DNA from 4 places in the Streptomyces sp. WAC 06738 genome. Region 3 is predicted to be linked to each of the others. Evidence: riboswitches for the same ligand, from Rfam matches in the RefSeq annotation. Region 3 holds a riboswitch; each other region holds the start of a gene.
The links. A riboswitch is a leader RNA that binds a small molecule or an ion and turns the genes downstream of it on or off. The one in region 3 is predicted to bind cyclic di-AMP.
Positions count from the first base shown of each region.

Region 1: linked by a shared signal. The riboswitch ahead of DMB38_RS03070 (LysM peptidoglycan-binding domain-containing protein) and the one ahead of DMB38_RS37470 (transglycosylase family protein) in region 3 are both predicted to bind cyclic di-AMP.
Region 2: linked by a shared signal. The riboswitch ahead of DMB38_RS20950 (M23 family metallopeptidase) and the one ahead of DMB38_RS37470 (transglycosylase family protein) in region 3 are both predicted to bind cyclic di-AMP.
Region 4: linked by a shared signal. The riboswitch ahead of DMB38_RS26820 (transglycosylase SLT domain-containing protein) and the one ahead of DMB38_RS37470 (transglycosylase family protein) in region 3 are both predicted to bind cyclic di-AMP.

Region 1 covers NZ_CP029618.1:779,367-786,820, forward strand. The annotation lists gene DMB38_RS03040 (sugar phosphate isomerase/epimerase) at 1-953, shown strand, start outside; gene DMB38_RS03045 (hypothetical protein) at 1,128-1,553, opposite strand; gene DMB38_RS03050 (ATP-binding protein) at 1,550-2,002, opposite strand; gene DMB38_RS03055 (helix-turn-helix transcriptional regulator) at 2,238-3,098, shown strand; gene DMB38_RS03060 (DUF397 domain-containing protein) at 3,099-3,347, shown strand; gene DMB38_RS03065 (LLM class flavin-dependent oxidoreductase) at 3,680-4,324, shown strand; cyclic di-AMP (ydaO/yuaA leader) riboswitch at 4,428-4,602, shown strand; gene DMB38_RS03070 (LysM peptidoglycan-binding domain-containing protein) at 4,609-5,508, shown strand; gene DMB38_RS03075 (FCD domain-containing protein) at 5,591-6,415, opposite strand; gene DMB38_RS03080 (SDR family oxidoreductase) at 6,480-7,271, opposite strand; gene DMB38_RS03085 (beta-galactosidase) at 7,372-7,454, shown strand, end outside.
Region 2 covers NZ_CP029618.1:4,748,844-4,756,297, forward strand. The annotation lists gene DMB38_RS20935 (cytochrome P450) at 1-442, shown strand, start outside; gene DMB38_RS20940 (cytochrome P450) at 439-1,707, shown strand; gene DMB38_RS20945 (PP2C family protein-serine/threonine phosphatase) at 2,109-3,425, shown strand; cyclic di-AMP (ydaO/yuaA leader) riboswitch at 3,649-3,824, shown strand; gene DMB38_RS20950 (M23 family metallopeptidase) at 3,836-4,957, shown strand; gene DMB38_RS20955 (VOC family protein) at 5,161-5,526, opposite strand; gene DMB38_RS20960 (endonuclease domain-containing protein) at 5,580-6,416, opposite strand; gene DMB38_RS20965 (very short patch repair endonuclease) at 6,777-7,265, opposite strand; gene DMB38_RS20970 (PrsW family intramembrane metalloprotease) at 7,372-7,454, opposite strand, start outside.
Region 3 covers NZ_CP029618.1:2,821,395-2,828,848, reverse strand. The annotation lists gene DMB38_RS11850 (MazG family protein) at 1-538, shown strand, start outside; gene DMB38_RS11845 (cytochrome P450) at 540-1,814, shown strand; gene DMB38_RS11840 (transglycosylase family protein) at 1,913-2,956, shown strand; cyclic di-AMP (ydaO/yuaA leader) riboswitch at 3,118-3,329, shown strand; gene DMB38_RS37470 (transglycosylase family protein) at 3,406-4,098, shown strand; gene eno (phosphopyruvate hydratase) at 4,482-5,765, shown strand; gene DMB38_RS11825 (septum formation initiator family protein) at 5,876-6,343, shown strand; gene DMB38_RS11820 (DUF501 domain-containing protein) at 6,481-7,017, shown strand; gene DMB38_RS11815 (Ppx/GppA phosphatase family protein) at 7,014-7,454, shown strand, end outside.
Region 4 covers NZ_CP029618.1:6,073,280-6,080,733, forward strand. The annotation lists gene DMB38_RS26810 (RNA ligase family protein) at 1-572, opposite strand, end outside; gene DMB38_RS26815 (alkaline phosphatase family protein) at 667-1,944, opposite strand; gene DMB38_RS26820 (transglycosylase SLT domain-containing protein) at 2,092-2,844, opposite strand; cyclic di-AMP (ydaO/yuaA leader) riboswitch at 2,848-3,038, opposite strand; gene DMB38_RS26825 (L-serine ammonia-lyase) at 3,517-4,914, opposite strand; gene glyA (serine hydroxymethyltransferase) at 5,040-6,323, opposite strand; gene gcvH (glycine cleavage system protein GcvH) at 6,379-6,753, opposite strand; gene gcvT (glycine cleavage system aminomethyltransferase GcvT) at 6,855-7,454, opposite strand, start outside.

The DNA of each region.
Region 1 (7,454 bases), 2.0 Mb from region 3:
GCAAATCCAGCCTGCACCGCCGTGGATTCCTCAGGGCCGCCGCCGGCACCGCCGCCGTGGCCGCGGGCGCCGGGGCCTTCGCGGCCCCCGCCGCCGCCGGCGGCCGCGGCGGCCTGATCCCCCGGGGCCGTATCGGCCTGCAGCTCTACAGCGTCCGCGACCAGATCCAGCAGCGCGGCTTCACACCCGTGCTCACCGAGCTGGCCGCGATCGGCTACAAGCACATCGAGTTCGCCGGCTACACCTCGCCGGCCGAGCCGGACATGACCGTCCCCAAGCTCCGCAAGCTCCTCGACGACAACGGGCTGTGCGCCGGCGGCGCCCACATCGGGCTCGACGCGCTGCTCAACGCGAGCACCCGCGAGCGGGAGTTCGAGAACGCCGCCGCGCTCGGCATGGACTACGTCGGCACCGCCAGCGACTTCCCCGGCCGTACGGCGGCGGAGATCCAGGCCGGCGCCGACCGCTTCAACGAGTCCGGCGAGGTGGCCCGCGGCTACGGGCTCAAGATCTACCAGCACAACCACACCAACGAGTTCGGCCCGGTCACCGATGTACCGGGCAAGCGGCGCCACGACCTCTTCCTCAGCGGCACCGACCCGCGGTACGTCTTCCTGGAGCTGGACATCCTCTGGGCGTTCGGCGCCTCGGTGAGGTTCCGCGACCAGCTCGGCGAGTTCGACCCGCTGGACTACGTCAACGCCGCCCCGCAGCGCTACATCGCCTTCCACGTCAAGGACGGCGTGCGGGACCCGGCGCTGACGAACCAGTACCGCGACGTCGTCTTCGGCCAGGGCGAGCTGGACTTCCGCCGCTTCTTCAGCGGGCTGCGGGCGCCGGGGCTGCCGCTGTACTTCTGGGAGCAGGACCGCGCTCCGCAGGAGCCGCAGGGCTCGATCCGGGCGGCCGAGGCCAGCTACGACGCGATGGTCGCGCTGCGCAGCCGGGACTGAGGAAACCCGGCACCGCGCGGTAGCCACCGCACGCACGAACGACACGATCCGCGGGACCCGCGCCGCCACCGGCGGCGCGGCCCGCGGTTCGTCATTCCCGCGGCGGGCCGGCCGCGGGCTCCTCCCCCGCAACCGAAACAAGGAGGTGCCCGCCGGCCGGGCCGCCGCGGGTGCTCAGGCGGCGTCGCTGCGGCCCGCGGCGGCCAGGGCGACGTCGCAGGACCAGGCGGGCTCGACGCCCGTACGCCGGCAGACCGCCAGGAAGAGCGGGATCGGCGGCGTGTACGGGACCCCGTCGGCCGGCCGGTGCACCAGCCGGGGTACGGCCGCCGGCCCGCCGGTGCCGGCGGCCGCCCCCGAGATATCGGCGCCCGGCGCGTAGTGCACGCTCCGCGGCCACTGCAGGCCGAGACCCGCGCCGGCCGGCACGATCCACCACCACCGGCTGCCGTCGGCGAAGACGCAGCCCACGCGGGGAAGCCGGCCCATGACGTCGTAGCCGATCCGCTGCGGTACACCCACCGCGTCGCAGCCGAGGGCCGCGGCTCCCGCGCCCGGTACGGCCAGCGGGAGCCGGCCGCCGGGCTCGGTGCGCATCATCCGGCCGCCCGCTCGCCGGCGGCTGGGCCGGCCCCGGTACGGGAACCGGAAACGCGCGGCGCGGCGGCTCCCCCGGCCGCCGGCACCTCGCGCTGCAGCTCCGCCCAGACCACCAGACCCGGGCCGGGCCGCGCGTCGTATGCCCCCCAGCTACTGCTGACCGCGGTGACGAGCAGGAGCCCCCGACCCTGCTCGTCCGCGGACGACCGCTGCACCCGCAGGCTTCCCGGCTCGACACCCTGATCGGTGACGGCCAGCCGCAGGCGGTCGGCGCTGCAGCGCAGTTCGCACCCTATGCGCCGACTCTCCGTATGCAGCAGTGCGTTGGTCACCAGCTCCGAGAGGACGAGGGTGGCGGTCTCCCCCACCTCGCCCTCCACCCCCCAGCGGCACATCTGCTCGCGGGCCAGCCGGCGGGCGACCGTAACGGCGTCCGCCCGACCTGGCACCTCGAAACCGCACCGCACCGCACCGGCCCCCGAACGGAATCCCGGCAAGCCGGGATCCTGTGTCACGACCCCCGTCTGATGCGGCTGTGTGGACTGGCTCACATCCCAAACTATGGCCCTGCCGCCGCCACTTGGCAACCCTCACTGTGAATTTTTCAGAGTCGCCGTTGCACTGTGTTCGCCAAGCCCGGGGCGTGGCACACTGCTTGAGGCAGTTCCGACAGGGAGGTATGGCGTGAGCGAACCGCGGTCTGCGCCGACCGTGGGGCAGGTCGTGCTCGGCAAGCGGCTCCAGGAGTTGCGCGAGCGGGCCGGGCTCAAGCGCGAGGAAGCCGCGAAGACCCTGCGCGTCGCCCCCGCCACCGTGCGCCGGATGGAGACCGCCGAGGTCGCGCTGAAGGTTCCGTACGTGCAACTGCTGTTGCAGGCGTACGGCATCGACCGGGAGGAGATCGACGCCTTCGTCGCGCTCACCGAGGAGGCCAACGAGCCCGGCTGGTGGCAGCGCTTCCACGACATCCTGCCCGACTGGTTCAGCATGTACGTGAGCCTGGAGGGCGCGGCGTCGCTCATCAGGTCGTACGAGCCGCACTTCGTGCCCGGTCTGATGCAGACCGAGGACTACGCGCGGCACGTGCTGAAGGTCGGCTCCCTCGGCCGGGTCGCACCCGCGGAGATCGAGCGGCACGTCGCGCTCCGCATGAAGCGCCAGGACCTGCTCACCCGCGAGGACGCGCCCCGCTTCTGGGTCATCGTGGACGAAACGGTCCTGCGCCGCCCGGTGGGCGACGCCGCAGTGATGCGCGCGCAGGTCGACCGGCTCCTCGACGTCGCCTCGCTGCCCAACGTCACGCTCCAGATGGCGGAGTTCCGCACCGGCCACCACCCGGGCACGTACAGCCCCTTCGTCCTCTTCCGGTTCGCCATGCCCGAGTTGCCGGACATGATCTACACCGAGTACCTCACCGGCGCCGTCTACCTCGACGGCCGGCGCGAGGTGGCCACACACCTCGCCGCCCTGGACCACATGGCGGCCCAGGCGGCGACGGCAGAACGCACGAAGGAAATCCTCCGGGACTTCCGCAAGGAGCTGTGAATGGAACGCATTTACAACGGCATGCCGGCGGCGGACCTCGGCACGGAGGGCTGGCACAAGCCGTGGAGCGGCGGCAACGGCGGCAACTGCGTCGAGGCCATGAAGCTGCGGGACGGCCGCATAGCGGTACGGCACTCGGCGCACCCCGACGGTCCCGCCCTCATCTACACCCCCGGTGAAATGGACGCGTTCATCGAGGGTGCCAAGGCCGGCGAAGCCGACTTCCTGCTGTCGCGGAGCCCGGCGTGACCGCGTCAGGCGCGGTGCCCGCGCACCGGCGACCGCGCCGCCCGGTCCACTCGCCGTCCGAGCCGGACGGCGAGCCCATCCCGGCGAACGGGGGTGTGGCCCACCCGCACTGACGTGGGCCACCGGCCGGGAGCACAGAGAGGGAGGGGACACCCCGGGGGGGTCCCCTCCCTCGGCGTTTGCCGGGGTACGGGCGCGCAACGGCGCCCGGGGGCACGGCAGATGAAATTCCAGAAATCATGAACCGTGGGTGTCCGCACCGCTGCCTTCCGCAAGGTATGGGCGTACGGTATGCCCCCGATGGCCCTCGTCAGCCCCGGGGAGGCCCCGCGATGAGCGCATCTCCACCCCCGTCCGCCGGCGCGGAACCGCCGGCGGTCCGCGTCGGGGTGCTGCTCCCCCGGCTGCCGGAGGAGCCCGCGGCCTGGCTGGCGGAGTGCGCGGCGTACGACTCGGCGGGCGCCGACGCGCTGTGGCTGGACGGCGGTCCCGACCCGGCGCACGACGTGCTGGCGCTCGCCGCCGCCCTGGCCGCCGCCACCGGCCGGGCCCGGCTGGTCGTCGCGCTGCCCGACAACGTCCCGCAGGCGGCGCTGCTGGCCCGGGCGCTGGCCACCGTGGTGCTGCTCAGCGGCGGCCGGCTCGCGCTCGCCGCCGACTCCCGGCGGTGCGCCGAACTCGGCGCCGTCGCACCGACGGTGCCCGCCTTCCGCCGGCTCGCCCCCGCCGGACCCGGCTACGAGGAGCCGGGCGCCGGACGCTGGACCCCGGCGGCGGTGCCCGCGGGTCCCGGCGCCTGGCGGACCGCGCTCGCCGGCGCCGCGGAGCGCGGGGTGCACGGTCTCGTCGTACCGGCCGGGCAGCCCCTGTTGGAGGCGCTGCGCCTCAGCGTGCGTGCCGAACGTCACACCCGCCCCAACCGCCCCACGGGTGCGCGCGTCACCACGGAGCGTCAGAGTCCGCATGGATCCCCGTGATCCGCTTGTGATCTGCCGTTCGATCTCCTAGTGTCCGAGTCGTTCGCACACGCGAGCACCGCGCTCCGGTACGCCGAATCCTGCCCGTCGGAGCCCGGAACCGTCGTCCCCACAGCCGTTCGGGCAGGAGCGGGGGAACCACTTCTCCGTCGGCAGGAGCACGGTGGCAGCACCGCACCGCACTCCCCGACTCGGGGTGAAGCCGCACAGCACGACGCGGCCGGGCAACTCCAGCCCGAACCCGACAGCTCACTTCGCAGGCGTCGGAGAAAGAGCGAGCCAACATGGCCGGAACCGGCACCCGGCGCGCGCCCAAGTCGCGCTCCACCCGCCGCTATGCCGCCGCCGCGGGGGTGGGCATAGCCCTGCCCGTCGCCGGCGGAATCGCGGCGACCGCCGCGCACGCCTATACGGTCGAGAAGGGCGACACCCTCTCGGAGATCGCAGAGGACAACGGATTCGGTCCCGACTGGCAGCGGCTGTACGAGGCCAACAAGGAAGCCGTCGGCGACAACCCCCACCTGATCCTGCCGGGCCAGGAGCTGGACCTGGGGGACGGGAAGGCCGCGAGCAAGCCCGCCGAGGCCGACCAGACCGCCGCCAAGACCGAGCAGAAGCAGCAGCGTTACGTCGAGCACACCGTCGGCGCCGGCGAGACGCTGGCCAAGATCGCCGCGAAGTACGACGTGCCCGGCGGCTGGCAGCGGGTGTACGTCGACAACGAGAAGGCGATCGGCGACAACCCGGCCGCGCTGAAGGTCGGCACCGAGCTGCGCGTCGACACCGAGGGCGGCAAGGTCGACAAGTCGATCGACCCGAACGGCTCGTCGGCGTCCGAGGGCTCCGGCGGCTCCGGGGGCGCCACCGAGGCGTCGCAGGCGAGCGTCCCGACCACCGAGTCCGGCATCCAGGCGGCGGCTCGGGAGATCGTGCCCGCCGACCAGTTCACCTGCTTCAGCAGCATCGTGGAGCGCGAGAGCGGCTGGGACCACACCGCGACGAACCCCAGCTCCGGCGCGTACGGCCTGATGCAGGCGCTGCCGGGCGACAAGATGGCCTCGGCCGGCGCCGACTGGCGCACCAACCCGGTCACGCAGATCAAGTGGGGCCTGGACTACATGAACGACCGCTACGGCAGCCCGTGCGGCGCCTGGGATTTCTGGCAGGCGAACAACTGGTACTGATCCCGGGGCCCTGGCCTGCGGGAGTCTCCCTCGCCCCGTCGCGCGGATCCGTCCGCGCGGCGGGGCGCGTTCGTCGTACGGGCTACGCCCCGCCCGCCCGCTCCGCCGCGGACCCACCGGCGGGCTCGGCGGCGGAACCCCCGGTGGAACCCCCGGCGGGCTCACCGCCGGGCTCACCGGCGGACAACTCGGCCAGGTCCCGGGCCGCCTGGGCGAGGAGCCGGTGCATGGCCGCCTCCGCGGCGTCCGGGTCCTGCGCCCGTATCGCCGCCAGCACGGCCCGGTGGCCGGGCACGGGGTCGCTCGGGTGGTGTCCGGGGCCGTGCACCAGGCGGTCGCGGGCGGCCAGCCCGCTGGCGAGGACCTGGTCCATGCGCTCCAGCAGCTCGTTGTGCGAGGCGGCCAGCAGGGCGCGGTGGAACGCGAGGTCCGCGGCGACCGCCTCGGCCGCGCCGTCCCGCGCCCCGGCCATCGCCGTGAGCGCCGCCTCCAGCGCCGCCAGGTCCGCGTCGGTGCGCCGCACCGCGGCCAGCCGGACCGCCGCGGGCTCGACGATCCCGCGCACCTCGTCCAGGTCGCGCAGCAGCGGGGAGGCGGCCCGCGCGGCGGCGCCCTCGCCCTGCTGCCTGCCCGCGGTCTCGAAGCGCCACCGCAGCACGTCGGCGTCGAGGAGGTGCCAGTCGGCGCGCGGCCGGACGAACGTGCCGCGCTTCTGCCGGGCGTCGACCATGCCCTTGGCCGCCAGCACCTTCAGCGACTCGCGCAGCGCGGTGAGGCTGACGCCCAGCTCGGCCTGGAGGGCGGCGAGGTCGAGGGTGGCGCCCTCGGCGATCTCACCGCCGAGCACCCGGTGCGCGAGGGTCTCCACCGTCTGCCCGTGCACCCCGCGGCGCGCGTAACCCGCCATGCCCGCTCGCTCCTCCCTCGGCTCCCCGCCCGCCCGTGCTCCGCCGCCCCCGCGGCGCCCCGGCTCAGGCCGATGACTTTACGACGCTCCAGCCGCCGTCCACGACCAGGCTCGCACCGGTGACGTAGGACGCCTCGGGCGCGGCGAGGAAGGCGACGGCGGCGGCCACCTCCTCCGGCGCGCCCAGCCGCCCCGCGGCGGTCTGCGCGGCGCTGGCCCTGCGGTCCTCCTCGGGGACGCGGTCCCAGAGCCGGGTGAGCACCGGTCCCGGCAGCACGGTGTTCACCCGCACCGACGGGCCGTACTCGACGGCGAGTTGGCCGGCGAGCGACAGCAGCCCGCCCTTGGCGGCGGCGTACGCGGGGTGGCCGGGGATGCCGTGCCTGGCGTGCACCGACGAGACCAGCACCGCGGCGCCCGGGGCGCCCTGCTGCGCGCGCAGCCCGGGCAGGCAGGCGCGGAAGCCGAGGAACGCGGCGGTCAGCCCGACGTCGACCTGGCGGTGCCAGGAGGCGGGCGACGTCTCGTGCGCGGGGGCGACGTCGACGGCGACGGCGTTGGAGACGAGGACGCCGACGGGCCCGAAGTCCGCGGCCGCGGCCAGGATCCGGGCCCAGCCGTCCTCCTCCGCCACGTCCGCGGCGGCCGCGGCCGCCGTGCCGCCCGCGGCGCGGATCTCCGCGGCCGTGGCCTCCGCCCGGTCGCCGTCGATGTCGGCGACGACGACCGCGGCACCCTCGGCGGCGAGCCGGCGGGCGGTGGCCGCGCCGATGCCGGCGGCGGCCCCGGTGACGACGGCGGTGCGGCCGTCGAAGCGTGCGGTGTGCGGGAGTTGCGTGGCTCCGGCTGCTGTCACGAGTTCACGCTCCGGGTGTTGACGGATCCGCCGCGGCACTTCTACGTTTCCCCAAGGTTAATTCGTAATTTAAGAATTGAGCAAGAGGGGCGGAGGCAGCGTGGGGCGCATCCACTTCGGCGGCGACTACAACCCCGAGCACTGGCCGGAGGAGGTGAGGGCCGAGGACATCCGGCTGATGAA
Region 2 (7,454 bases), 1.9 Mb from region 3:
GATCCTCGTCGGCCGCTGGGCCGCCCGCGACACCCAGCTCGGCGGCCGTCCGGTCGGCGCGGGCGACCTGCTGCTCCTCGGCCTCGCCGCCGCCAACGACGACCCGCAGATCCAGCAGGCCCTGGTCGGGCCGGGCGGCGCGGGCGGGGCCGGCGGCATGGGCGGCGGATACGGGTACGGGGGCGCCGGCGTACCCGCGCAGGCGGGCAACAGCGCCCACTTCGCCTTCAGCTACGGCGACTTCCGCTGCCCCTTCCCGGCCCAGGAGATCGCTGAGATCATCGCCCGGACGGGCCTCGAGGTACTCCTCGACCGGCTGCCCGACCTGGACCTGTCCGTGCCGGCCCGGACGCTGGTGCGGCGGCCGTCCGCGTTCCTGCGCGGCATGACCGCCCTGCCGGTCACCTTCACCCCCGTACGCGCTGCAGGAGGTCATCCGTGAACTGCCCGCACGCCGCCGGCTCCGCCGCCCCGACCGGCTCCGGGGCCCTCCCCGAACCGCTGGCCATCGACCCGCTCGTACGCGACCTCGCGGGCGAGACCGCGCTCCTGTGCGCCGCCGCCCCGCTCACCCGGATCGAACTGCTCGGCGCGCCCGCGTGGACCGTCACGCGGCACGCGGAGGCCCGCCGACTGCTCACCGACGCACGGCTGGTCAAGGACATCGGAGCCTGGCGGCTGTGGCAGACCGGCGAGGTGACGGCGGAGTGGCCGCTGATCGGGATGGTCGACCCGGGCCGGTCGATGTTCACGGTCGACGGCGCCGAGCACCGGCGGCTGCGCGCCAAGACGGCGCAGGCCATCACGCCGCGGCGGCTCGACGCGCTGCGGCCGGTGGTCGAGCGGGTGACGGCCGAGCTGCTGGACTCCCTGGCGGCCGCGGCGGCCGCGGGCGACGGGGTCGTCGACCTCAAGGAGGTCTTCGCGCAGCCGCTGCCGATGCGGGTGGTGTGCGCGCTCATGGGCGTCGCGGAATCGGAGATACCGCGGCAGATGCGCCTGTGGAAAGCTTTCTTCTCCATGCTCACGCCGCAGGAGGAACGGCTCGCGGTGATGGCGGAACTCGACCGCGTGTTCACCGACATGGTGCGGCAGAAGACCGCGGAGCCCGCCGACGACCTCACGAGCGCGCTGATCCTCGCCGACGAGGGCGGCGAGCCGCTCACCGAGGAAGAGGTCGTCGGCAACCTGAAGTCCATGATCGCGGCCGGGCACGAGACCACGATCACGCTCCTCCTCACCACCGTGCGCGGACTGCTGACCCACCCCGAGCAGCTCGCCCTGGTCCGCGAGGGCAAGGTGACGTGGGAGACGGCGATCGAGGAGGCGCTGCGCTACGACCCGCCCGTGACCCACCTGCTGATGCGGTTCGCGACGGAGGACATCGAGATCGCCGGCACGGTGATCGAGAAGGGCGAGGGCGTCGTCATCTCGTACCGCGCGATCGGGCGGGACGCCGGGCACCACGGGGCGGACGCGGATGCCTTCGACGTGACGCGGGCGACGCCGATCCGGCACATGACCTTCGGGCACGGGCCGCACATCTGCCCGGGCGCGGCGCTGTCGCGGCTGGAGGCGGCGGTGGCGCTGCCGGCGCTCTTCGCCCGGTTCCCGGACCTGCGGGCGGCGGTGCCGCTGGGGGAGCTGCGCAACCTGCCGGTCCTGACGCAGAACGACCTGGAGTCCTTCCCGGTACGCCTCGCCTGACGCCTGACGCCTGACGCCTGACGCCTGACGCCTGACGCCTGACGGCGGTCGGCGGCTGACGGCTGACAGATGACGTCAGTCGTCCGGGGTTCCCAGGGTGGCGTGCACGGGGCGCGCGGGGCGTTGGGAGAGCCGGGGGGCGTGCGCGCGTCGCGTGCGCCGGAGCCGGGCGGTCTTCTACCCGTTCGGCTGTACCCTCTGCGTGCGGTCCGCCGGTCCGCTGCTCGTATGCCCGTCACACCCTGGCCGCGATGACGCCCGAAACGCCACCTGTAACCCGCCTGGGCCCCGCCCGGTCGCCGTCCCGCCCGGGACGCGGAACCCTGAGGGACGACGCCAAGGGCCCGCGTGTCGGCCGCACGGGGAGGACAGCGCAGGAAGGGCCGCGCAGGAGAGGGCAGGTGCAGCCGGTGCGGGAGGACGGCGCGCAGGGCGCGGGGCAGGACGAGGGCGGCCCGCGCGAGGGCCGCGGCTCGCACGGCGCGAAGCGCGGCTCGTACGGCGAGGGACGCGCCCCGTACGAGAACGGGCGGGCCTACCGCGTGGGGAACGGTGCGCTGGACCTGATGGTCCGGTCCAGCCGCCCCGATGCCACCGGCGGTGAGCGGCGGGTCCGCTGGGCGCTGCGGTGGCTGCCGGCCGCGCTCATCGTCGTGGGGGCGGTGTTCTTCTGGTTCACGCCGGAGGGGCTGAGGTCGTCGCCGGTCTTCGAGACCACCCCGCTGGTCGCCGCCGCGCTGCTCACCCTGCGCGGCACCATCGCCGTCGCCGTCGCCGCCCTGGTGGTGGACGTCGCGCTCGAAATCCTCAACGGCACCGCCACGAGGCCCGACGCGCTCACCCAGATGGTGTCGCAGGCCGTGCTCGGCGCCCTGGCCATCGGCATCAACCTCCTCATCCAGCGCAACTACCGCCGGCTGACCTCCGCCCGCCACGTCGCCGTCGCCGCGCAGCGCGCCGTGCTGCCGAACCCGCCGGACGGCTTCGGCACGCTGCGGGTCGCCGCCCGCTACCAGGCCGCGGACGCCGACGCCCGGATCGGCGGCGACCTCTACGCCGTGCAGGAGGGCCCGTACGGCGTGCGCTGCATCGTCGGCGACGTACGCGGCAAGGGGCTGGAGGCGGTGGAGTCCGTGGCGGTCGTCATCGGCGCTTTCCGGGAGGCGGCCGAGGAGGAGGCGGGGCTCGCGGGAGTCGCGCGGCGGCTGGAACGCGCGCTGCAGCGCCAGGAGACGGGGCGCAGCGGCCTCGACCGGGTGGAGGGGTTCACGACCGCGGTGCTGGCGGAGGTCGACCGCGAGGGCGGCGCGCTGCGGCTGCTCAACCGCGGCCATCCGGCGCCGCTGCTGCTCGGGCCGGACGGCGCGGCGCGCACGCTGCACCCGCGCGAGCACGCGCTGCCGCTGGGCATGGGCGACCTGGGTACGTGGCCGGACGAGCTGATGGAGGAGGCGTTCCCGCCGGGCGCGGCGCTCGTCCTCTTCACGGACGGCGTGACCGAGGCGCGGAACAAGGCGGGCGTCTTCTACGACCCGCTGACCCGGCTGGACGGCCGGCTGTTCGACGGGCCGCACGAACTCCTGGACGCCCTCCTGGACGACGTGACCCGTTATACGGGCGGAAGGATCGCGGACGACATGGCGCTCTTCGCCCTCGCCCGCTCCCGTACCCCGTTCGCGGAGCCGCCGGACTCGCCCCCGGCCGCACACGCTCCGTAGTGGAACAGCGCCCCTCCGCATAACAACTGATGCACGATCAGCTAACGACCGGACCTCACTGCGCGTAATCAGGGCGTCAACTTGTCCGTTTCCGCTGGTGCATGCCCGGATCGTCCGCGGTAAAGCACAACTGAATAACGGGAACGACTTGGAATCGAACGCCGTCGTCCGCTAGCGTGCGGTAACGCAGCGCGGTCGTCACTGCCGTCGCAAGAGGCGGCACCGTGCGCCGTCGCCGAATCCCGCACGAGTCACAACTGCAGCAACGGCAACACCTAGGGAACCGGGGAACCACCACCTTGGGGTGAATCGGGCCAACCTCCGCGAGGAGGCGGCCCGTAGGAGACCTTCCTGCTCCGAACCCGTCAGCTAACCCGGTAGGCGAGAAGGAAGGAAAGGAGTACGCCTTCGTGGCGTCCTACAGGTCTGGGCCTGGCTACGGCCATGGCTATGACGATTACGGCTACGACGGCTATGCGCCCGGCGGCTACGCCCCCGAGGGGTATGCGCCCACCGGTTACGCCGCCGAAGAGCCGGTCGACGAAGTCCTCCCCGAGGACGACCTTCCCTCCCGCGGCCGTCGGCGCCTTCCCCGGCAGCGCGGCGGCAGCATGGCGCGCAGCGGCGCCGTACTCGGCGTGGGCGTCTTCGCCGCCGTCGGCGCGGGCAGCATGGCCACGGCGCAGGAGAAGCCGCCGGTCGCGATATCCATGCCCGACCAGGTCGACACCGTGGCGAACCGGATAAGCGCCCAACTCCCGGACGCGGAGAGCCTGCCGGGCGTCGGCGAGCTGATGCCGAGCGAGGAGGAGCCCGCTTCCGACTCGGTCGTCACCACGGCTCCGCTCACCCAGGTCAGCTACGCCAGCGACACCGACACCGCGAACCAGCCCGCCGACTCCGGCGAGGCGCTGCGGGCCCGCATCCTGGAGCAGGCCGAGCAGCAGCAGGCGGAGGCCGACGCCTCCGCCCGCGCGGCGGCCGAGGCCGAGGCCGCCAAGCAGGCGGCCGAGGAGGCCGCCGAGGCGAAGGCGGCGGAAGAGGAGCGCCAGCGCCGCCTGGAGGAGGAGCGCCGCCGCAAGGCGGAAGAGGAAGCCCGCCGCAAGGCGGAGGCGGAGCGCCTCGCCAAGCTCGCCGCCAGCTACGTCGCCCCGGTCGCGAATTACACGCTCACCTCGACGTTCGGCGAGTCCGGCGACATGTGGGCCGCGGGCCACACGGGCCAGGACTTCGCCGCCTCCACCGGCACCCCGGTCAAGGCGGTGCACGGCGGCACGATCACCGAGGCCGGCTGGGCCGGCTCGTATGGCTACCGCATCGTCCTCACGCTCGAGGACGGCACCGAAGTCTGGTACTGCCATCTCTCCTCCATCATCCAGTCCTCCGGCGAGGTGACGACCGCCGACGTCATCGGGCGCGTGGGCGCCACGGGCAACGTCACCGGCCCGCACCTGCACCTTGAGGTACGACCCGGCGGCGGGGACGCAGTGGACCCCCTCGCCTGGCTGCGCAACAACGGCGCCCCGGTCTGATCCACCCGGCGGGCCCAGCGCCCCGGCCCCCACGGCCGGGACGGGTACCCGCCGCACGGACCGCTAGCCCCCATAACCCCTCTCCCACGTCTCCGGCGTGCCCGAACGCAACTTCCCCCGTGGCGTACGAGCACGCACCGAGACCGCCGGCGGCCCTGGTGGCCGACCCCCCGACACCAGGGCCGTCGGCACTTTCCCGGGACCTACTCCCCGGGCCCGCAGAGGCAGAACGGATGCCCGGCGGGATCGGCGAACACCGGACAACTGCCCCCCGCCTCCGAGAGCCGCGTGGCCCCGAGCCGCAGCGCCAGCTCACCGGCGGCGGTGGAGTCGTCGACGCCGAAGCAGATGTGCATCTGCTGCGGGTAGGTGCGGTCGAGGTCGGGCCAGAGCGGCGGCCGGTAGCCTTCGACTTCCTCGAAGGCCAGCCGTGGAAAGCTCTCTTCGTCCTTGGCGATCACCATCCAGTCCTCGCGGATGACCCGCATGCCGAGCAACTGCGTGTAGAAGTCGGCGAGCTGACGGGCGTCGGCGCAGTCGAGCACGATGTTCCTGACGTAGGCGTCCATGGCGGCAGCCTGCCACGCACGGCGGACACCGCGGGGAGACCAGCGGCGGCGATTCAGGCAGCCGCGGTGGCAGCGGCAGGGCGGGATCCCCCGGCGGCGATCTCACCCAGGGCGGCGCGGATGGTGTGGAGCATCCGCTGGGGCCGCTCGAAGGCGTCGGTCGCGGTGAACCGGAGCATGCGCCGGACCTCGGGGCAGCGCCCCAGGTCGTTGAAGCGCTCGATGTCGGCGAGATGGGCGGCCCGGCTGCCGTGGAAGCCGTAGCCCTCGATCTCGACGACGAGCCCCGCCGCCGGAAAGAAGAAGTCCACCCGTATCCGCCGGCCGTTGGGCGCGGTGAACGGCACTTGGCTGAGCGGCCGCAGCCCGGCGTCGTACATCCGCAGCCGCGCGACGGTCTCGGCGGGGGACCCGGAGCGAGGATCGACGAGCGCCAGCCGCTGCCGCGCCTGGACCACACCCCGCCGCTGCCCGATACCGGCAAGGGCCTCGGAGACCGCATGCAGATCGGTCACCTGCTCCCGCCACCGCCGCGGCCACCCTCCGCCGGGCGCGAGCGGCCGCCGGGTCAGGGCGGACTCCACGGCCACGAGCGCGGCGTCCCGCTCGGCTGTACGCAGCAGGTCGACGAGGGTCCGCGCGGCGCCGGTCACACGCAGCCCCGCGACACTGACGATCTCGTCGTCACTCAGGGCGGTCCGATGCAGCAGGCACCCCTCGGGCGCCCGCCCCCGCGCCCGCACGTGCGTGAACTCGGGCCGCACGGCGAGGACTTCGACCCCGAGCAGATGAGCCGCGGCACTGTGACTGACGACCAGCTCCGGCCGCCCGGCCTGCGCCACCCGCAACCGCAACCGCAGGTCAGGAACCCGCCCCGGCTCCACCCACACCCCGGCCCGAACCTTCCGCCACCCCTCTTTCCGCAACCGCCGCACCAACACCCCGGACGACCACCCGGCCGCCAAAGCCTCGGCACACACCAACACCCCACCGTTCCCAGCCGCCAACGCCCCCAGCGACCCAAGTTCCCCCGTCATGCCCCCACCCTCCCCCAAATCCCCACCCCCCGCTTCCCCTGTGGATAACTCCCGCTCGAGGGCCTGCCAATCCGGGGCTGAGATCACAAGGTAGTGCCGTCAGGATCTGGGGCTGTCACGCATGAGAACAACACCGAACACGGCGTCCATCGAGGCCCATTCAAGGCGGCCGGTGATACCTGCAGGGGCGGGCATCCGGTGCCTCCAATACGCTCAGGACCCGGATCTGAGACGCTTCTTCTTGAGGGGCGCCCGCCGCCTCTCGGCTACAGCCTCCGCCACGCGTTCCGCACACTGGGACGGATCTTCGTGCTCCCAGAAACGCAGGATCATCCAGCCAGCGTTCAGAAGGCGTTCGTCGGTATCACGGTCGCGGTTTACGTTTCCAGCCACTTTTTCAGACCAGTACCCGGAGTTGGTCCGAGGGGACACGTAGTGCTCAGGGCATCCGTGCCAGTAGCAACCGTCGACGAACACGGCGACCTTGGACGGCCGGAACACCAGGTCGGCCGTTCTGCGCAACTCGGGCAGAGGGCGCGCCGCGACACGGTAGCGCAGCCCTTTGGCGTGGAGCTTTTGCCGTAGCAGCTTCTCGGGCTTGGTGTCCCTGCTGCGGATCGCCTGCATATTTCGGCGGCGGGCCGCCGATGAAGCCCACGAACCCTCCGGGGGCAACCACGTCGACTCCTCTTCTGGCGTCACGGCAGCTCGTTCCATCATGCGGCTACGGGACAGAGCCCAATGGCCACCCACGGGGCTCCTGAGTGTGCCAGACGATCGAAGCCGAGCCTGGAGCGGGGTGCAAGTTTCAAGCAGCATTCGAGGGCTGTGGGCTTCGCGATGGGGGCCAGGGGGTGGGGTGGGGTGGGTTGGTGGTGTAGGCGGCTCTTG
Region 3 (7,454 bases):
GCGGCGTTCGTCGGTCACGGAGGGCGTGCCGCTGGCGCAGCCGGCGCTGTCGCTGGTGGCGAAGCTGGCGGGCCGTGCCCGCTCGGCGGGCCTGGCGGTGGAGGCGCCCGGCGGGGGACGGGCCGGGCTCGGGAACGGGGTTCCGGCGGCCGCGGGGAACGGCGTTCGCCGGGAAGAGGCCGACGCCGCCGTACGGGAGGGCCGCGGCGCGGTCGCGCCCGCGGGCGACCCCGTGGACGGGTTCGGCGCCGAACTGCTCGCGCTGGCGCTGCGGGCAGAGGCGCGGGGCGTGGAGCCGGAGACGGCGCTGCGGGCCGCGGCGCGCACGTACCGCGAGGCGATCCTCGCGGCGGAGAAGGCAGGGAGGGCGGAGAAGGCGGGCGCGGGGGAGCCGGCCGGCGGGGGCGGCGGCACCGGCGCGTACGACGCCGCGGGGCCGACCACCGCCGAACCTCCGCCGGGCACGAACGGCAGGGCTGCGGAGGACTCCACCGCCTCCGACGGGCCGTCCGCCGCCGGGCCCTCCGGCGCGCGCTGACGTGGCCGCTCCGCCCGCGGGTGACGGGCCCGAGCCCGCGCTCTTCAGCTACGAGTTCGCCACCGACCCCTACCCCGCGTACGCCTGGCTGCGCACCCACGCGCCCGTCCACCGCACCACCGTGCCCAGCGGCGTCGACGCCTGGCTCGTCACCCGCTACGCCGACGCCCGCCAGGCCCTCGCCGACCCCCGGCTGTCCAAGAACCCCGCGCACCACCACAGCGACAAGACCGGCATCCCCGGCGAGCGCAGCGCCGGCCTCATGACCCACCTGCTCAACATCGACCCGCCCGACCACACCCGGCTGCGAAGGCTGGTCTCCAAGGCGTTCACGCCGCGCCGCGTCGCCGCCTTCGCGCCCCGCGTACAGGAGCTGACGGACAGCCTCATCGACGGCTTCGCGGACCGCGGCGAGGCCGACCTCATCCACGAGTTCGCCTTCCCGCTGCCGATCTACGCCATCTGCGACCTCCTCGGCGTCCCCGCCGAGGACCAGGACGACTTCCGCGACTGGGCCGCCGTCATGCTGCATTCCTCCGGGGGACGCCCCCCGGACCCCCGTAACCACGGCAAGGGCCCGCGCGGCGGCGTCGCGCGCGCGGTGAAGAAGATGCGCGCCTACCTCGCCGAGCTGATCCACCGCAAGCGCGCGGCGCTCGGCGGCGGCGACGCCGCGGCCGACGACCTGATCTCCGCCCTCATCCGCGCCTCGGACGAGGGCGAGAAGCTGACGGAGAACGAGGCCGCCGCCATGGCGTTCATCCTCCTCTTCGCCGGCTTCGAGACCACCGTCAACCTGATCGGAAACGGGACGTACGCCCTCCTCACCCACCCCGCCGAGCGCGCCCGGCTGGCCGCGGATCCCGGGCTGCTGCCCTCCGCGGTGGAGGAACTGCTGCGCTACGACGGCCCGGTGGAGCTGGCGACGTGGCGGTTCGCCACCGAGCCGCTGGAGATCGGCGGGCAGCGCGTCGCCGTGGGCGACCCCGTGCTCGTCGTGCTGGCCGCCGCCGACCGCGACCCCGCGCGCTTCGCGGACCCCGACACCCTGGACCTGTCCCGGCGTGACAATCAGCACCTGGGCTACGGCCACGGCATCCACTACTGCCTCGGCGCCCCCCTCGCGAGGCTGGAGGCGCAGACCGCCCTGGGTACCTTGCTGCGCCGCCTTCCCGACCTGCGGCTGGCGGGCGAGACGTCCGAATTGCGGTGGCGCGGCGGGCTCATCATGCGGGGCCTGCGGACGCTTCCGGTGCACTTCGGGCGTTCGTTGTGATCTGCGCGTGACTATCAGGCGATCAACTTGTGATCGGCGGTGGTTCGGTATTAAGTTCGGCCACTGGCTCGAACACACAGGGAACGAAAGGCACTCGCATGCGCTCGGGTAACGGACGCCACCGACGTCCCCGCCAGGCCCCCGCGTTCGTCGTCGCGGCCGGTGCGACCGGGGCTGGTCTCGCCCTGCCGCTGCTGGGCGCGAGCGGCGCGAGCGCCGCCGACGCCGGCACGTGGGACCGGGTCGCCGAGTGCGAGAGCGGCGGGCTCTGGAGCGCCGACGAGGGCAACGGGTACTACGGCGGCCTGCAGTTGACGATGGACATGTGGCAGGAGTACGGCGGCGAGGAGTTCGCCTCGCAGCCCGACTACGCCAGCCGTGCGCAGCAGATCACTGTCGCCGAGCGCATCCTCGCCGGCATGGGCGCCGACAAGGCGTGGCCGGAGTGCGCCGAGGACGCCGGGCTGGACGGCGACGTCGGGGTGCCGGAGGTCGACCCCGGCGCCGAGCTGCCGCTGCTGCCGACGGCGCCGCCCACCCTCGCCCCGAGCCCGGACGACGACTCCCGTGGCCAGGACGAGGACGGGCGTACCGACAGCGAGGACGAGCGCGACCGCAAGGACGGCGACGACTCCCGGCAGGCCGGTGAGGGCGGCGGCAAGCACCGCGGCGGCCAGGACCCGGGCGAGCGCGACGGCGGCTCCGGCGAACGGACCGGCCGGGACGACGACACCGCCTCCGGCGAGGGCTCCGGCCGGCACCGCGCCCCGGACGCCTCCGCGACCCCGGCCCCGTCCTCGCCCGGCTCCCCCGAGGCCCCGCGCGAGGCCGTCGAGACCCCCGGCGCCTCCCAGTCGCCCGACGAGACCGAGCCGCCGGAGCCCGGCCGCGAGTGGATCGCCGAGATCCCCGGTGACGCGGACGAGCGCGGCGGGGACCGCAAGAGCGACGCCTCGGGACGCGACGCCGCGGCGGGCGGCGGCAGTTATACCGTCCGACCGGGTGACACCCTCTCGGATATTGCCAGCGAGCATTCCCTGTCGGGCGGATGGTCCGAGTTGTACGACGGGAACAAGAACTCCCTCGGTGAGGACCCCGACACCATCAAGCCTGGTCAGGAACTCGAATTGAGCGGGAACTGAACAGTCGGCGGGTGAAGTCGGCGCGGATTAGTCATATTTGACGTAATCGGCTGACCGGGCTACCTGACGGACGTAAAACCGGGCGTGGCATTTTCCGAGGTCTTTGAATCGCACACGCCTATGTGCTTACCGTCACATCGCTCGCCAACGCGAGCCCCGGTGATCGCCTCACGCCGAATCCTGTCGGCGTTCACCCGGGCCACCTGTGCATGAAGCACCGCTGACAGGAGCGGGGGACCCACGGTAAGCGCCGCTCCGGTCCAACGAGAAGGCGGACCGGACGGCTTGGGGTCAAGCCGCACGTATGACGTACGGCCGGGCACTCACAGCCCGCACCCGACAGCTCACCTCGCAGGCGTCGGTGAGAAAAGAGCACCATGCTTCTTCCTGCCGGAATGGGTAAGCACCGCCGCCCCACCGCACAGGCACGCCTTGGCACACACTCCCGCGTGGTCGTTCTCATGGGCGCCACCGGAACCGCGATCGGGCTGCCGGTGCTCGGCGCCCAGCACGCGTCCGCGGCCCCCATCGATACATGGGAACGGGTGGCCGCCTGCGAGTCCAGCGGAAATTGGGCGACGAATACGGGGAACGGCTATTTCGGCGGCGTCCAGTTCTCCCAGTCGAGCTGGGAGGCCGCCGGCGGCCGCAGCTTCGCCCCGCGCGCCGACCTGGCGTCGAAGGAGCAGCAGATCGCCGTCGCGGAGCGGCTGCTTTCCATGCAGGGACCGGGCGCGTGGCCCAAGTGCGGCCCGCGCGCGGGTCTGGCGGCGAGCGGTCCGGCCGCCGGGCCGACCGTCCCACCGGCGCCACAGGAGGCCCCGCAGCAGCCGCAGGAACAGCCGCAGCCGCCGCAGGAGCCGCAGGAGGCCCAGACGCTGCCGGCCCCGGCGGCGCAGGAGCAGGCGCCGCAGGAGGCCCCGGAGGGCACCGAGGCAAGCGGCGCCGCCGAGCAGACGCAGCCGGAGTCCCGCACGGTCTTCCGCGGCTTCTACTACGAGGTCCGCGAGGGCGACACCCTCGACGACATCGCCCAGCGGCACGGCGCGGAGAGCTGGCAGCAGTTGTACGAGGACAACAAGCCGGTCGTCGGCGAGAACCCGGACCTGATCCGGCCGGGACAGAAGCTGAAGGTGAACTAGCCCCGCGCGCGGGCGGGCCGCACCGGACCACGAGCCGGCCGGCCCGCCCGCGCCGTGTGCACCGCCGCCGCCTGCCGCCCCCTGGTGCCCCTCTGGCGCCGCCCGCTGCCCGGCACGCCGCCGCGGTACGGCGCGGCCGTCCCGGCCCGTCCGGTGCGCGGGCCGGGACGACCACGCCGTACGCCACCCGCCCCCGCGGGCCCCGCCTCCGCGGGCCCCGCCTCCGCGGCTCCCGTTGCGCGCCGCCGCCGGTGGCCCGTCCCCCGAGCCGCGGCCCGAACCGTCTCGTACCGCGGAATGCGGCCGGGTGCGCGCCGGGGCCGTCACCCGGGGCGGCTAGGCTCAGGGCGGAACCCGTAGCGAATCCCTCCGAAGGAGACACCGTGCCGTCCATCGACGTCGTCGTAGCCCGAGAGATTCTCGACTCCCGCGGCAACCCCACGGTCGAGGTCGAGGTCGGCCTCGACGACGGCAGCACCGGCCGTGCTGCCGTTCCGTCCGGCGCCTCCACCGGCGCCTTCGAGGCCCTGGAGCTGCGCGACGGGGACAAGGCCCGTTACGGCGGGAAGGGTGTCGAGAAGGCCGTGCTCGCCGTCATCGAGCAGATCGGCCCCGAGCTCGTCGGCTACGACGCCACCGAGCAGCGCCTCATCGACCAGGCGATGTTCGACCTCGACGCCACCCCCGACAAGTCCTCCCTCGGCGCCAACGCCATCCTCGGCGTCTCCCTCGCCGTCGCGCACGCCGCCTCCGAGGCGTCCGACCTGCCGCTCTTCCGCTACCTCGGCGGTCCCAACGCGCACGTGCTGCCGGTGCCGATGATGAACATCCTCAACGGCGGCAGCCACGCCGACTCCAACGTGGACATCCAGGAGTTCATGATCGCGCCGATCGGCGCCGAGTCGTTCTCCGAGGCCGTCCGCTGCGGCGCGGAGATCTACCACCAGCTCAAGGCCGTCCTCAAGGAGCGCGGCCTGTCCACGGGACTCGGCGACGAGGGCGGCTTCGCGCCGAACCTCGACTCCAACCGGGACGCGCTGGACCTCATCATCGAGGCGATCCAGAAGGCCGGCTACACCGCGGGCCAGGACGTCGCCCTCGCGCTCGACGTCGCCGCCTCCGAGTTCTACAAGGACGGCGTGTACGTCTTCGAGGGCAAGGGCCGCTCCGCCGCCGAGATGACGGAGTACTACGAGCAGCTCGTCGCGGACTACCCGCTGGTGTCCATCGAGGACCCGCTCTTCGAGGACGACTGGGCCGGCTGGCACGTACTGACCGAGCGCCTCGGCGACAAGGTGCAGATCGTCGGCGACGACCTCTTCGTCACCAACCCCGAGCGGCTCCAGCGCGGCATCGACGAGGGCTCGGCCAACGCGCTGCTGGTCAAGGTGAACCAGATCGGCTCGCTCACCGAGACCCTGGACGCCGTCGAGCTGGCCCAGCGCAACGGCTTCAAGTGCATGATGTCCCACCGCTCCGGCGAGACCGAGGACGTCACCATCGCCGACCTGGCCGTCGCCACGAACTGCGGCCAGATCAAGACCGGCGCCCCCGCCCGCTCCGAGCGGGTCGCCAAGTACAACCAGCTCCTGCGCATCGAGGAGATCCTCGACGACGCCGCCGAGTACGCGGGCCGCAGCGCCTTCCCGCGCTACAAGAACGGCTGAACGGGCCGACCCGTACGACATCGGCGTCGGACGCCCCCGGCCCCGGCCGCACCGCGTAAGGTGCGACCGGGGCCGACCACCGCTTGCCGCCCGGGGAGGACGCGACGCACATGGCCAGGGAGCGCTTCTCCACCACCACCCGGCTCAAGCTGCTCGGCGAGCAGGCCGTCAGCCGGGTCTCGGAGCGCGTCTACCGTGCGCGCCCGCCGCGGCGCAGCCGGCTGACGGGGCGGGCCGCCGTGCTCGCGCTCGTCGTCTGCTCGCTGGTGGTGGCGCTCGCGTACCCGCTGCGCCAGTACATCGCCCAGCGCGCCGAGGTCGCCGAGCTGGAGCGGGAGAAGGCGCAGGCCGAGGAGCGGGTCGAGGAGCTGCGCGACGAGAAGTCCCGGTGGAACGACCCGGAGTACGTGCGCCGGCAGGCCCGCGAGCACCTGCACTACGTGCTGCCGGGCGAGACCGGCTACATGATGCGCGACGGCACCGGCTCCGCCCGCTCCGGCGAGGAAGGGGAGGCGGTGGACAGGCCGTGGTACGAGAACCTGTGGGACGGCCTGGACGCCGCGGACGGCCGGCGCTGAGGCGCGTACGTGCGCGGACTCCGCCCGCCGCGGAACGCCGGACCCGACGCGGTCCACCTGCCGCCCGGACGCCGCCGAACCCCGCCGCCCGACGCCGCCTGACGCCGGACGCCGACCGCCCGGCTGAACGAGGAGAGATGGACAAGCCCCCGCCGCCCACCGAGCACACCCCCGCCACCGCGGCCGACGCCGCCGCCGTGGCCGCGCAGTTGGGCCGCGCCCCGCGCGGCCTTCGCGCCGTGGCGCACCGCTGCCCGTGCGGCAACCCGGACGTCGTGGAGACGTCCCCGCGGCTGCCCGACGGCACGCCGTTCCCGACGCTGTACTACCTGACGTGCCCGCGCGCGAACTCCGCGATCGGCACGCTGGAGGCGGACGGCGTGATGAAGGAGATGACGGCCCGGCTGGCGGCGGACCCGGAGCTGGCGGCGGCGTACCGCGCGGCCCACGAGGACTACCTCGCCCGCCGCGACGCGATCGCCGAGCTGGCCGGATTCCCGAGCGCGGGCGGGATGCCGGACCGGGTGAAGTGCCTGCACGTGCTGGTCGCCCACGCGCTGGCGGCGGGGCCCGGGGTGAACCCGCTGGGGGACGAAGCGCTGGCGATGCTGCCGGAGTGGTGGGCCAAGGGCCCATGCGTGACGCCAGAGGAATCCGGGGAGGATGAGGCATGACCCGAGTGGCTGCCGTGGACTGCGGTACGAATTCGATCCGCCTGCTGGTCGCGGACGTCGACACGCGGTCCGGCGAAGTGAAGGACCTGGACCGCCGGATGGAGATCGTCCGGCTGGGCCAGGGCGTGGACCGTACGGGCCGGCTGGCGCCGGAGGCGCTGGAGCGGACCTTCGCGGCCTGCCGCGGGTACGCGGAGATCATCGAGCGGCTGGGCGCGGTCCGTACCCGGTTCGTCGCCACCTCCGCCTCGCGCGACGCGGAGAACCGCGCGGACTTCGCCCGCGGCGTGGAGGAGATCCTCGGGGTCCGCCCCGAGGTCATCACCGGCGACGAGGAGGCCGCGCTGGCCTTCACCGGCGCGACGAAGGAGCTGTCGGGGCGGGTGCCGGGGCCGTACCTGGTGGTCGACATCGGCGGCGGCTCGACGGAGTTCGTC
Region 4 (7,454 bases), 3.3 Mb from region 3:
GTGCCGGTCTGGACGTGCCCCCGGCGCACCCACTTGGCGACCCGCTGCCCGAACTCCCCGAGCCCGAACCCCTCGACGGCCCGCACGACGTACCCCTCCTGGCGCGCGATGTCCAGCCGCAGCGCCCGCAGCGCCCGCTCGTCGAACACCCCGCGCCACAGCACCGGCGGCACCGGCACGCCCAGCCGCCGCAAGAACCGGACCGTCCGGTCCCAGTCCAGGCACCGGTCGCCGTCCCAGACCGAGAACCCGTAGAACCAGCTCTCCAGGTCCTCGTACGCGAGCGAGTGCCGCGCGAAGACGTTCTCTCCGCACACCCGCCAACCTGGCGGTATCTCCCCGCCGATGCGCCCCTGGAGCCCCTTCACCCACGCCCGCGACGGGTGGTGCGCCGAGTCCGGCGACCGGGCGTGCAGCCCGTCGGCGTAGAGGGTGGTGTTCTCCCCGTCGAGCTTCTCGGTGACCACGACCTCGCGCCCCCGCAGCCCGGCCAGGTCACCGGCGCGGACGTCGTCCGAGGCCGCCCCCGGCGACCAGGGAAGATGCGGCGTACGGGGATAGTGCACACGCATGGGTCCGGCTCCGTGACGCGGTCGGGTCCGGCCACTCTAGAAGCGCCCGGCGGCGCCGCTCCAGCGAATAACCCGGCGGTCCGGGGGGCCCGGGTCAGGGCAGCAGGGACTCCCGCAGCACCCGGCCCTCCGACTGCGCGGGCGGGGCGACCCCGAGGATCGCCGACATGGTCGCCGCGAGGTCGACGTGGCGCGGGTCGCGCGGCGCGCGGCCGCGCCGGATCCGGTGGCCGGCCAGGATGAGCGGGACCGCGGTCTCCGCGCGGCTTCCGTGGCGGCCGTCGAAGCCCTCGGCCGGCGGGGTGAAGGAGAGCGCGTACGGCGCCGCCAGTTCGAGCACCAGCTCGCCGTACTGCGGTGCCATCCGCAGCGCCGCCTGGTCCGCCTTGGTGAACACCGCCGCGACGCCTTCGGTGTCCGCGAGCGCCGCGCGGGCACGCTCGATCGCGGCGGTCCCCGCGCCGAGGAGGTGCACGGAGGCGATGCTGCCGCCGGAGACCAGGACGGCATCGGTCTCCGGCGCCGGCCGGCCGCCGGAGACGATCACCTCGGGCGTGAAGCCCGCGGTGGCGAGGGCGGCGACCGCCTGCGCCGCCATCGGCGTCTTCCAGCCCGTCATGCCGTGGTCGCCGGTGACCACCCAGGTCGTCCGGCCGTAGAGGCCGAGGTCCTTCACCGTCCGGATCAGCCGCCCGATCCCGGCGTCGGTCTCGCGCAGGGTGTCGAGCATCCGGGGGTCGTCGGGCCCGAACGCGTGCCCGTCGCCGTCGAGGTCGCTGGAGTAGACCGCGAGGAAGTCCGGTCGCCGGGTGAGGGTCACCGCCGTGCCGCCGCTGTCGACGGGCCGCCCGGTGAGCATCGCGATCGCGTCGTCGACGCGCGCGCCGATGCGCCCGCCGGGCTGGGTGTAGAGGCCGTCGGGATCGCCGTACGAGGTGCCCTTGTCCTGGAGGATGAACCACTGCGCGGACCCGATCCGGATGCCCTGCGGCCGCCACGCCTGGGCGAGGCCCTCGACCGCGCTGTCGCGGCTCTGGCCGCGGGCGATGCCGGCCGCCTCGTCGTAGTAGTAGGCGGCGTTGCGGGTGCGGTCCGGGTGGGCGCCGCAGGAGACGGCCGTCCACGACTGGTTGGTGATGCTGGCCATCACGCCGGTGCTGGTGGTCAGCGAGCCGGCCCGTACCAGCGACGTCAGGTGGGGCATCGGCGCACGGCCGTCGAGGTAGTCGATGCCGAAGCCGTCGAGGGCGACGAAGATCAGCAGGCTGCGCGTGCGGGCGGCGTGCGCGGGCACGGTGGCGAGCGGTGACGCGAGGGCGCCGGCCACGGCGCCGGCGAGGACACCGCGTCGGGACAGAGAGGTGGCGGACATGGCGCGACCGTAGAAGCGAAACGCTCCCGGCCGGCGAGCACGGGGTGAACGGGCCGCGAATTCCCGCGTCCGTGCCCTCCGGACGCACCGCGGTCTTCACCGCCGGAGCGGAGAGCGCCGGTGGGGACACCGGCGCTCTCCGGCGGGTCAGTACGGACCGTAGACGTTGTCGATCGAGCCGTACCGGTCGGCCGCGTAGTTGCACGCGGCGGTGATGTTGGCGACCGGGTCGAAGCTGTCGGTCGAGGTGCCGGGTACGTGGTAGGCCTCGAAGGTGGGAGCGATGACCTGGAGCAGGCCCTTGGAGGGCGTGCCGTTGATGGCGTTGATATCCCAGTTGTTGATGGCCTGCGGGTCGCCCGCGGACTCCCGCATGATGTTGCGGTAAATGCCGTCGTAGGTCCCCGGGATGCCGTGCTCGGCCATGATGTCGAGCGACTCCCGGATCCAGCCGTCGAGGTTGTCCGGGTAGCTCGTGACGGACGCGCTCGTGGTCTTCAGGCCGGACTCGGATTCCTTCGGCTCGCTCGTGTCGGCCTTGGCGCCGAGCGAGAGTTCAAGGCCGGGGAGGATGAAGTGCGGGTTGTCGCCGACGGCCTCGCGGTTGTCCTTGTACAGCTTCTTCCAGCCGCCGCGTACGCCTTCCTTGTCGGCGATCTTCGACAGGGAATCTCCGGCGACCACGGCATAGGTGGCCGCTGCCGCGCCGGCGGTCGCCGCGGCGGGGGCCTCGGCGCGTACGCCGGTCTGGGGGGCGGACGCGGGGACGGAGCCGGCGGCGGATGCCGAGGACGCGCCGATCAGCGGGGCGGCGATCGCGACGCCGCTGACGCCGGCGAAGGTGATGCCGCGGCCGATCAGACGCAGCTTGGGACGGCGGTGCTTACCTCTTGCGGGCATGGGTCTTTCTCCTCCTGCGCCTGCGAGGTGAGCTGTCGGGTTCGGGCTGGAGATGCCCGGCCGCACCGCGGTGCGACTTCACCCCAAGCCGTTCCGGAATCCGGACCGGCGACTTACCTATGGGTCCCCCGCTCCTGCCGTGTGTCATTAGGGAACGGTTTCCGGATGGCGGCAGGATTCGGCGTCCACCCGGCTGGCGGAGACTTAAGCATGTCTTTCCGGTCCGGACAAGCTGCGGAACTCGTCCGGCCAATACGGGACCGGCTCGGAGGCCGGATGGGCGCCGCCGCGGAAAGCGGAGAAGTCCGCAACTCGCTTTCGGAACACGGAAACTGTGAATTCCCCCCGCCGGTGCCCGCGGCCGAACGTGATTCGCGTCACCGGACGGAGGGGGCCAATCGGTCAGAGGCGCGGGGCGATCGGGGGCGAATCCTTCAAATGGTACGTATCGCCTCGTCGGGGAATGTCCGACAAGTCCGTTTGTTCTTGACCGTCCGGCGGCGCGTATGCGCGAGGGGAATTCACGAATTCATCGCGGGGAACCCGTTCGCCCATGAGGGCGAAGGGGCGTCAACTGGCCAAGGGAAAAGGACGCCTTCCGGATCGCCGCCGGATTGCGGGCGGAGGAGGGGAAGTTGGCGGCTGCGGCCGGAAAGGCTCTCGCCAACTCCCTCAGCACTCCACCACGTTGACCGCGAGGCCGCCGCGGGCGGTTTCCTTGTACTTGACCTTCATGTCCGCACCCGTCTCCTTCATCGTCTTGATGGCCTTGTCGAGGGAGACGAAGTGCCGGCCGTCGCCGCGCAGTGCCATGCGGGCCGCCGTGATGGCCTTGACCGCCGCCATGCCGTTGCGTTCGATGCACGGGATCTGGACCAGGCCGCCGATCGGGTCGCAGGTCAGGCCCAGGTTGTGCTCGATGCCGATCTCGGCGGCGTTCTCCACCTGTTCCGGGGTGCCGCCGAGGATCTCGGCGAGGCCGCCCGCGGCCATGGAGCAGGCGGAGCCCACCTCTCCCTGGCAGCCGACCTCGGCGCCGGAGATGGAGGCGTTCTCCTTGAAGAGCATGCCGATCGCGCCGGCCGCGAGGAGGAAGCGGACCGCGGTGTCTTCCTCCCCGGCGCGGCTGTCCCCGCCCGGTACGAACTCCGTCGCGTAGTGGAGGACCGCGGGGATGATGCCCGCCGCGCCGTTGGTGGGGGCGGTGACGACGCGGCCGCCGGCGGCGTTCTCCTCGTTGACCGCCATCGCGTAGAGGGTGACCCACTCCATCGCGTGCGCCGCCGGGTCGCCCGCCGCGCGGAGCTGGCGGGCCTCGCCGGCGGCGCGGCGGCGGACCTTCAGGCCGCCGGGGAGGATGCCCTCCCGGCCGGTCCCGCGGGCGACGCACTCGCGCATGACCCGCCAGATCTCCAGCAGCCCGGCGCGGATCTCCGCCTCGGTGCGCCAGGCGCGCTCGTTCTCCAGCATCAGCGAGGAGAGCGACAGGCCGGTCTCGCGGGTGCGGCGCAGCATCTCGTCCGCGGTACGGAACGGGTGCTTCAGCACGGTGTCGTCGAGCTTGATCCGGTCCTCGCCGACCGCCTCCTCGTCGACGACGAAGCCGCCGCCCACCGAGTAGTACGTCTTCTCCAGCAGCGTCCCGCCGTCCGCGTCGTACGCGGCCAGCGTCATGCCGTTCGCGTGGTACGGCAGCGAGCGGCGCCGGTGCAGGACGAGATCGGCGGAGGCGTCGAAGGGGATCTCGTGGTCGCGCCCTATCTCGGCGCCCAGCAGGTGCAGCCGCCCGGTGGCGCGGATGCGCTCCACCTCGCCCTCGGCCCACTCGATGTCGACGGTGCGCGGCGAGTGGCCCTCCAGGCCGAGAAGCACGGCCTTGGGGGTGCCGTGGCCGTGGCCGGTGGCGCCCAGGGAGCCGAAGAGTTCGGCGCGTACGGCGGCGGTGTGGGCCAGCAGGCCCTCGTTCTTCAGCCGGCGCGCGAACATCCGGGAGGCCCGCATCGGGCCGACCGTGTGCGAGCTCGACGGGCCGATGCCGATCGAGAAGAGGTCGAAGACGGAGATGGCCACTCGGGACTCCCTTGTCCTTGCGTGGGGCGTGCGCGTGTGTGGTGCGGGTGGTGACGGCTTGCGCGTACGGCCCCGGGGCCCGGCGGCCCGCCGCGTCGCTGCGGCGGGCCGCCGGGCCGTACGGGCTACAGGCCGGGGTACAGCGGGTGCTTCTGCGCCAGGGCGGTGACCCGGGCGGCTAGTGCGGCCGTCTTCGGATCGCCGGAACCCCAGCGGGTGAGGGGTGCTTGGAGGGCTTCCGCGATGACGTCGGCGACCTCCTCGAAGTCCGCGGCGGCGAAGCCGCGGGTGGCCAGCGCGGGCGAGCCGATGCGCAGGCCGGAGGTGACCATGGGCGGGCGGGGGTCGTCCGGGACCGCGTTGCGGTTGACGGTGATGCCGATCTCGTGGAGCCGGTCCTCGGCCTGCTGGCCGTCCAGCTCGGACGCGCGCAGGTCGACCAGGACCAGGTGGACGTCCGTACCGCCGGAGAGCACCGAGACGCCGGCCGCGCGGGCGTCGTCCCGCAGCAGCCGCTCGGCCAGGATCCGGGCGCCGTCCAGCGTGCGCCGCTGCCGCTCGCGGAACTCCTCGGACGAGGCGATCTTGAACGACACCGCCTTGGCCGCGATCACGTGCTCCAGCGGGCCGCCCTGCTGGCCGGGGAAGACCGCCGAGTTGATCTTCTTGGCGAGGGCCTGGCGGGAGAGGATGACCCCGCCGCGCGGGCCGCCGAGGGTCTTGTGCGTCGTGGTGGTGACGATGTCCGCGTACGGCACGGGGTTGGGGTGCAGGCCCGCGGCCACGAGACCGGCGAAGTGCGCCATGTCGACCATCAGCAGCGCGTCGACCTCGTCGGCGATCCGGCGGAAGCCGGCGAAGTCGAGCTGCCGGGGGTACGCCGACCAGCCGGCGATGATCAGCTTCGGCCGCCGCTCCTTGGCCAGCCGCTCGACCTCGGCCATGTCGACCTGGCCGGTCTCGGCGTCGACGTGGTAGGCGGCGACGTCGTACAGCTTGCCGGAGAAGTTGATCTTCATGCCGTGGGTCAGGTGCCCGCCGTGGGCCAGGTCCAGGCCCAGGATCGTGTCGCCGGGCTTCAGCACCGCGAACATCGCCGCCGCGTTCGCCGACGCGCCCGAGTGCGGCTGGACGTTCGCCGCCTCGGCGCCGAAGAGCGCCTTGACCCGCTCGCGGGCCAGCTCCTCGGCGACGTCGACGTACTCGCAGCCGCCGTAGTAGCGGCGGCCGGGGTAGCCCTCGGCGTACTTGTTGGTGAGGACCGAGCCCTGCGCCTCCAGCACGGCGACCGGGGCGAAGTTCTCCGAGGCGATCATTTCGAGGGTGGACTGCTGGCGCTTGAGCTCGGCGTCCACGGCGGCGGCGACCTCGGGGTCGACCTCGTGGAGCGAGCCGTTCAGAAGGGACATGGGACCTTCCGGGAAAGAAGAGGGACGCGGTCGGGCGGGGCTGCGGCGGCGGAGCTCAGCCCGCGGTGAACTCGGTGTACTCGGCGGCGGACATCAGGTCGGCGGCCTCGGCCGAGACGCGCACCCGGAAGAGCCAGCCGTCCTGATACGGCCCGGAGTTCACCAGCGCCGGGTCGTCCACGACGTCCTGGTTGGTCTCGGTGACCTCCCCGGTCACCGGCGCGTAGAGGTCGGAGACGGACTTCGTCGACTCCAGCTCGCCGCAGGGCTCGCCCGCGTTGACCGCGGCGCCCACCTCCGGCAACTGGACGAAGACGACGTCGCCCAGCGCGTTCGCGGCGTGGGCGGTGATGCCGACGGTGGCGACGCCGTCGGCGATCGCGACCCACTCGTGTTCCTTGCTGTAGCGCAGGTGCTCAGGGTTGCTCATAAGGCGATTCTCCAGGATCGGGACGTCAGAGGCGTAAAGGGGCGCTGGTGGCGCGGTCGAGGGCCGCCGCGGGAAGGGGCCGGTGGCTCTCGCGGAGCCGGTCAGGGGCGCTTGTAGAACGGCAGGGCGACGACCTCGTACGGCTCGTGGCTGCCGCGGATGTCGACGCCCACGCCGGTGGCCGCCGAGGGCCCGGAACCGGCGTGCGCGGCGTCCACGTACGCCATCGCGATCGGCTTGCCCAGGGTGGGGGAGGGGGCGCCGGAGGTGACCTCGCCGATGCGCCGGCCGCCGGCCACCACCTCGTACCCCGCGCGCGGCACCCGCCGGCCCTCGGCGACCAGGCCGACCAGCACCCGCGGCGGCTCCGCCGCGGCGCGCCCGGCGGCCTCTTCGAGCGCCTCGCGCCCGACGAAGTCGCCGGGCTTGTCGAGCTTGACGACCCGGCCGAGCCCGGCGTCGAAGGGCGTGAGCGCGGTGGTCAGCTCGTGCCCGTAGAGCGGCATGCCGGCCTCCAGACGCAGGGTGTCGCGGCAGGAGAGCCCGCACGGCACCAGGCCGTCGTCCGCGCCCGCCGCGGTGAGCGCGGCCCAGACGGCGGGCGCGTCCGCGGGGCGTACGAAGAGCTCGAAGCCGTCCTCGCCGGTGTAGCCGGTACGGGCGATGAGCGCGTCCGCGCCGGCGACGGTGCCGGGCAGGCC